Flocculibacter collagenilyticus: one gene and its partner. The protein of the gene in region 2 binds, or shares a complex with, the protein of the main gene of each other region. Links are inferred from orthologs where the notes say so. Each region holds a gene or a part of one and is shown on either strand. Other genes may lie near its edges.

What was found.
Region 1: the proteins of dnaB (region 2) and dnaG are in contact, whole or in part, in a crystal structure (PDB 2R6A), measured with the Geobacillus stearothermophilus proteins. The link is inferred for Flocculibacter collagenilyticus from one-to-one orthologs. Residues at the interface, in WP_033016901.1 of Geobacillus stearothermophilus: Ser13, Glu15, Ala16, Gln18, Glu91, Leu92, Asp94, Ala95, Val96, Pro97, Thr98, Ala99, Ala100, Asn101, Tyr104, Tyr105, Ile108; in WP_049624496.1 of Geobacillus stearothermophilus: Lys456, Leu457, Leu458, Pro459, Ala460, Asn463, Ala464, Leu467, Leu535, Leu536, Ile537, Ala538, Gln544, Glu545, Asp548, Tyr549, His552.

Annotation. Positions count from the first base shown.
Region 1 is NZ_CP059888.1:2,998,264-3,001,564, reverse strand. The notes cover bases 1-2,968. They hold dnaG (DNA primase), read right to left. Parts: upstream 2,384-2,968; coding sequence 617-2,383; downstream 1-616. Other genes in these bases: HUU81_RS13345 (GatB/YqeY domain-containing protein), read right to left, coding at 2,527-2,968; rpoD (RNA polymerase sigma factor RpoD), read right to left, coding at 1-353. In the rest of the region: more of HUU81_RS13345, read right to left, coding at 2,969-2,970; rpsU (30S ribosomal protein S21), read right to left, coding at 2,991-3,206. UniProt on the Escherichia coli protein: RNA polymerase that catalyzes the synthesis of short RNA molecules used as primers for DNA polymerase during DNA replication.
Region 2 is NZ_CP059888.1:234,372-237,619, reverse strand. Bases 195-3,109 are described here. They hold dnaB (replicative DNA helicase), read right to left. Parts: upstream 2,386-3,109; coding sequence 1,003-2,385; downstream 195-1,002. Other genes in these bases: HUU81_RS01080 (TonB-dependent receptor domain-containing protein), read left to right, coding at 2,960-3,109; alr (alanine racemase), read right to left, coding at 195-954. In the rest of the region: more of alr, read right to left, coding at 1-194; more of HUU81_RS01080, read left to right, coding at 3,110-3,248. UniProt on the Escherichia coli protein: The main replicative DNA helicase, it participates in initiation and elongation during chromosome replication. Travels ahead of the DNA replisome, separating dsDNA into templates for DNA synthesis.

The DNA of each region.
Region 1 (3,301 bases), 2.8 Mb from region 2 along the record:
TCGATTTCGCCTTCGCGAGTCAGTAGTTCTACTGTACCCATTTCGCGCATGTACATACGTACAGGATCAGTTGTTCTGCCGATTTCTTTATCAACTGAAGCTAGTGCGGCAGCTGCTGCTTCAGCAGCATCTTCATCTGTGGTTGTTTCAGCCATCATTAATGCATCGTTATCCGGTGCTGTTTCGCACACCTGAATACCCATGTCATTAATCATGCTGATGATATCTTCAATTTGATCCGAGTCAACGATATCTTGTGGAAGGTGGTCGTTTACATCAGCAAAAGTGAGGTAACCTTGTTCTTTACCTTTGGTAATGAGGAGTTTTAATTGCGACTGAGGACTTTGCTCCATAGAGATTTTCTCTTCCACTCTTTGAACGCCTAATGCACAAGATGGGTTGTAAGCTTTAAGTTAGTCATGCACAATGAGCACTCTATTAAGCATCATTGTGGTCATCTAGTGTATGCACCGATGTATAGGACTAATCTTAAGCGTTCACCACTTACCTTTACACTAGGTAGGGTTAATAACTATACCAAGTCAAATTTGATGATATGGTATTTGGACGCACTGAACCGTGCATTCTAGCAGACTATATTAAATCTGGCTAGATTCTAATCTGTCAATGTTGGGTCTTTTTTACTCGATTTCAAGGCTGCCAGTAGACTATTTACAATAAGATATTCTTCTTTACTCAGGCCTTGGGTTTTCTGTTTAAGTAATAGTGAATCATATGTTTTCTGTAAGTACATGTTTTCTAAGTGATGGAATGTATCTACAAACTCATTTTCGATCATCTCTTCATCAATATTATGCTGCCAAATGGCCAATTGATTTAAATAGTTACCTTCGGGCTTTTCACGCCACTTTTCTATCAGACTTGCAGTGGTTGTGTTCGGTTGCTGCAAAATTGATTCTTGTATGTCTATTAGTAAAGCAAAACCAGGAATATCAACTTTTCTTAGTGCAGGCTTAAATGGAATAGCATTGGCAAGTGTTGGGTACTGTAATAATAGTCCCACTGCTCGGCGCATCGGTGTAACTTTAAATGATTCTTGAGGTTTTAAAGTTTGCTGTGGCTTTTCAAAATATCGTGACAGCTCTTCTGCGGTGCGATTAACCGTCATCGCTAGCTTATTCATAATACTTTCACGATAAAAGTCACTTGGTATTTTATCTAGTAGCGGTTTAGCTTTGGCAACAAAGGCAGCTTTACCTGCATCACTGGTCGCATCAACTTGCTGATGCAACTTTTCAAAAAAGAAGTCAGTTAACGTTTGGGCATCCACGTAACGGCTTTCGAACGCTTCCTTACCTTCTTTATTTACTAAACTATCTGGATCTTCGCCATCTGGTAGAAAGAGAAATTTAAGCTCAACACCGTCTTTTAAATAAGGAAGGGCGTTTTCGAGTGCGCGCCATGCGGCATCGCGTCCAGCACGGTCGCCGTCGTAACAGCAAATGACCTTAGTGGTTGTTCTAAATAGTGTTTGTATATGTTCAGGTGTTGTTGAAGTGCCCAGTGATGCTACCGCATAGTTGATGTTATGTTGTGCTAGAGCAACAACATCCATGTAGCCTTCAACAATAAGTATTTGTTCTATTTTAGCACTGGCTTGCTTGGCTTCATACAAGCCATATAACTCTCGGCCTTTATGAAATATACGTGTTTCAGGCGAGTTAAGGTATTTTGGTGAGCCGTCACCCATGACTCGTCCACCAAAGCCGATGACACGTCCTCGTTTATCTCGGATAGGAAACATAATCCTATCGCGAAAAAAGTCGTATTGTCGTCCGTTATCGCTTTGGTTAGTGAGTTTTAAGTCGTTTAATTGAGCACGCTGTGATTGATTAGTGCCAAACTGTTTATATAGGGTGTCCCACTCTGGAGGAGCATAGCCGATATGAAATGCGCGAACGGTTTCACCGCTTAAGTTTCGGCCCTTCAAGTATTCAATAACACTATCTTTATTCGCATGAGATTTTAGTTGCTGACGATAAAGCTGGGTTGCAGCTTCCATAAGTTCATAATCAGACTGCTGCTGTGCTCGGTTAGGTTGTTTTGTGCCACCTTTTGTTTGCTCTCTTGGCACTTCTAAGTGATGAAAGTCTGCAAGTTCTTCAATGGCATCTACAAATTCTAGGTTTTCATAGTCCATTAAAAAACTAATAGCGTTACCATGTGCGCCACAGCCAAAACAGTGATAGAACTGCTTTTCTTGGCTTACGGTAAAAGAAGGGGATTTTTCATTATGAAACGGGCAGCAAGCCTGGTAATTTTTACCAGCCTTTTTTAAACGCACTCGCTGATCGATAATTTCTACTATATCGGTTCTAGCGATGACATCATCGATAAATTGGCGTGGGATTCGTCCAGACACTATAAATATTTACCGCTTCATATTGAGTACTCTTTCAACAATGAAGAGCTGACTCGGTTAAATTAGACATTGATGCTATAAAAACAAATAAGCCGCGCTTAACTTAACATTAAGCGCGGCTTATTAATATTCAATATCGGTTTTTAAGATAGGCGAGATCTAATCAGTCCACTTACCGCGCCCATATCGGCTCGGCCTTGAAGTTGTGGTTTTAATACGCCCATCACTTTACCCATTTCTTGCATATTCGCCGCGCCTGTAGATTCAATTGCTTGGTCAATTAACGTTGCAATTTCTTCATCAGTTAACTTACGCGGTAGAAAATCTTCTAAAACAAGTATTTCAGCGTTTTCTGTTGCAGCTAATTCAGGACGGCCAGCTTCTTCGTATTGCTTTGCAGCATCGCGACGTTGCTTAACCATTTTAGTCAGCACTGCGGTAATTTCGCTATCGTCTAACGTGATTTTTTCATCAATCTCACGTTGTTTAATAGCAGCAAGTGCCATACGAATAGTGCCAAGACGGTTTTTGTCTTTCGCGCGCATCGCATCTTTCTGTGCATCTTTCAGCTGTTCTAATAACGCCATGGGTAAACTACCGACTCAAATTAGTAAAGTTTTACGCGACGAGCGTTTTCACGGCTCACTTTTTTCAAGTGACGCTTAACAGCAGCCGCTTTTTTGCGTTTCTTTTCTGCAGTTGGTTTTTCGTAGAATTCACGACGACGTACTTCAGAAAGGATACCTGCTTTTTCACAAGAACGCTTGAAACGACGTAGAGCTACATCAAACGGCTCGTTTTCTCTTACTTTAATTACTGGCATTTAAAAATTCACCTCAGAATCTATTCAGCTTGGTTATAATATAACCGATTCGACTAAAATTGGTGCGGCATTTTAATCTGAAGAGATATCCAATG
Region 2 (3,248 bases):
GCTTTGCTTGCCTAAATCAACCGTGATCATATCCATCGACACTCGCCCCACTAAAGGCACTTGTCGACCGTTAACCAATACTGGTGTGCCATTGGGGGCATGGCGCGGATAGCCATCTCCATAACCTATTGCCACCACGCCAATAAAAGTTTCATCATGGCTTCGCCACGCAGAGCCATAGCCAACCGCTTCATCTTTTTTTATTTTACGCACGGCAATCAGCTTGGACTTCATCGCCATCGCTGGCTGCAAACCATATTTTTGTCCAATATGCTCTGCCACAGGCGAAATGCCATAAAGCATAATTCCCGGCCTCACCCAGTTGTGATGTGAGCTTGGATAGTTAACAACAGCAGCAGAATTTGCTAACGACAGCAATGGTGGTGCAGCACTGTGGGTTGTATCAGCCATACAGCCATCAAACACCTGCATCTGTTGCTGATTAAACGGATTGTCATGTTCATCAGCACAAGCGAAGTGGCTCATCACCACAATAGGCTTAAGAACGTTAGGGCTGTTTACCAATGTACGATAAAAGTGCTCAAACTGTTCGGGTTCAATGCCTAACCGATGCATACCCGTATCAATCTTTAGCCAGACTTTTATCGGTTTTCTTAGCTTACTATATACTATGGCATCTAATTGATGTTGGTTTTGCACCACGGTTTCAAAGCCATACTCAACTAAGTCGTAAACTTCTTCAGCCTCAAAAAAGCCTTCCATCAATACCACAGACTTAGTAATGCCCTGCTCGCGTAATCTTAACGCCTCACCAATACGCGCCACGCCAAAGGCATCTGCATTATCTAAATGCTTTGCCGTACGGCTCATACCGTGGCCATAGGCATTCGCTTTAAGTACCGCCAGTACTTGCGAATGCGGCGCGAATGCTCTAACACGAGCTAAATTATGCTGCAGTGCACTAACGCTAATTTCGGCCGTTGCAGAAATCAAACCTGTGGCACTCTTAATATTACTATCACCGCTTATTCACCTGTCACCTTATTCACCATAGTCGAATGAGTTACCCGCGTAATTATCAAAACGCGAGAACTTGCCTTGGAAAGTCAGCGGCAATTTTCCAATAGGCCCATTACGTTGCTTACCAATTATAATTTCAGCGACGTTGCGGTTTTCTTCTGTCGTATCGTGATATACCTCGTCACGATAAATAAACATAATTAAGTCGGCGTCTTGCTCGATTGAGCCTGATTCACGTAAATCCGAGTTAACCGGGCGCTTATCCGCTCGTTGCTCCAATGAACGGTTTAGCTGCGACAGCGCCACGACTGGGCATTCTAATTCTTTGGCTAAGGCTTTTAATGAACGCGAAATTTCTGCAATTTCTAATGTTCTATTTTCTGAAAACTCAGGCACTTTCATTAACTGCAAGTAGTCGACCATGATCATGCTGATACCACCATGATCTCGTGCCACTCTGCGTGCACGCGAGCGAACTTCAGTAGGTGTTAAGCCCGCCGAATCATCGATATACATTTTCGCTTTTTCTGACATAAGGCCCATGGTTGAAGACAACCTTGCCCAATCTTCATCATCCAAGGCACCGGTACGTACTTTTGTTTGGTCAATACGACCTAATGACGCCAACATACGCATCATGATTTGTTCTGACGGCATTTCTAGTGAGAAAATGAGCACTGGTTTGTCTTGCGTTAGTGCTGCGTTTTCACACAAGTTCATCGCAAACGTTGTTTTACCCATTGAAGGACGCGCGGCAACAATAACTAAATCAGATGACTGTAATCCTGCAGTCATCTTGTCTAAGTCAGTGTAACCTGTAGACACCCCTGTCACACCGTCTTGCGGTAAACGCATTAGTTCTTCTATTTTATCAACGGTTTTCTCAAGAATTTTTAAAACTGACTCAGGCCCTTCATCAGATTTAGAGCGTTGCTCAGCAATTTTAAATACCTTGCTTTCAGCAAAGTCTAGTAATTCAGTTGCAGATCGGCCTTCAGGTTGAAAACACGTATTAGAAATATCATTTACGGCCCCCAGCAGTTCACGAATAATCGCTTTATCACGAACAATCTCAGCATAGGCCCTTACATTCGCAGCACTAGGTGTATTTTTCGCTATTTCACCTAAATACCCAAAACCACCGGCCTTTTCTAGATCGTTATTTTTCTCTAACTCTTCCGTAACCGTGATCAAATCTAATGGCTGATTCGTTGCCATTAAGCGTTCCATCGCAGAAAAAGCAGTTTTGTGTGCTAAAGAATAAAAATCTTTCGCAACCACAGTACCCGCAACAATATCCCACGCTTCATTGTTCAGCATAAGACCGCCTAAGACAGACTGCTCAGCTTCCAACGAATTTGGAGGAACTTTTAAAGACTCAATGTCTCTTTCTTTTTTCGCCATGCTTTTAAACACCTAATGGACATGCGCCGTACTTTAAATAACAGCACAGTACGTTAAATTATCAAGCACAATGAATTTCTTAACCCAAAATGCATTGCTGAGCATTATCTAACTATTTAAATCACTATAAAAGAGTGAAGAAAAGAAAAAGCGTCTAGTCGCCATTTCCTATTGCGCTATAAACAACCAAAATGACTGAAAAATGAAAAATAAGCACTAAATATTAAAAAGTTCAAAATACAAATACCCGCGTCATTACCGATAAAATGTATATTTGTACACATTTTCTTACAGATATAATTATTCAGAAACCTTTTTTGTTAACATTTAAAAATCACAAACACCCAATAAAACAAGGAAAAAAGTACTATCACAGATAAAAAACAACCAAAAACTGTTTAATAAATGTAAACAAATGAGATTTAAAAGCCCACTTTTCACTGTTGAGATTTTCAAAACCAGTGATATATTGGCATTCCTTAATTTCACTGCCCAAAGATAAATTAAGACAAAATTATAATAAGTTTTAAGTAAATATATTTAGTTAAAGTTAACTCCGGGATTAGGAAAAAAAATGATCTATAAGACTAAAGTAAGTAAAGCAGTTCAATTTGCTTTACTTGCTGGCTCAATGACGTTGCCAGCGTTTTCAGCATTAGCTGCTGAAGAATCAACTGAAGGACAAGAAATCGAAAGAGTTGAAGTAACGGGTTCTCGTATTGCACGTGCAGAATTATCTCAGCCTACTCCTGTTATTTCATTAGACGAGCAAGATATTGCTAAGTTTGGTCTTACTGACCTAGGTAGCTTATTAAGTGAATTACCAGCAATCGGCGCAACTGACACTCTTGTTGGTAATAACA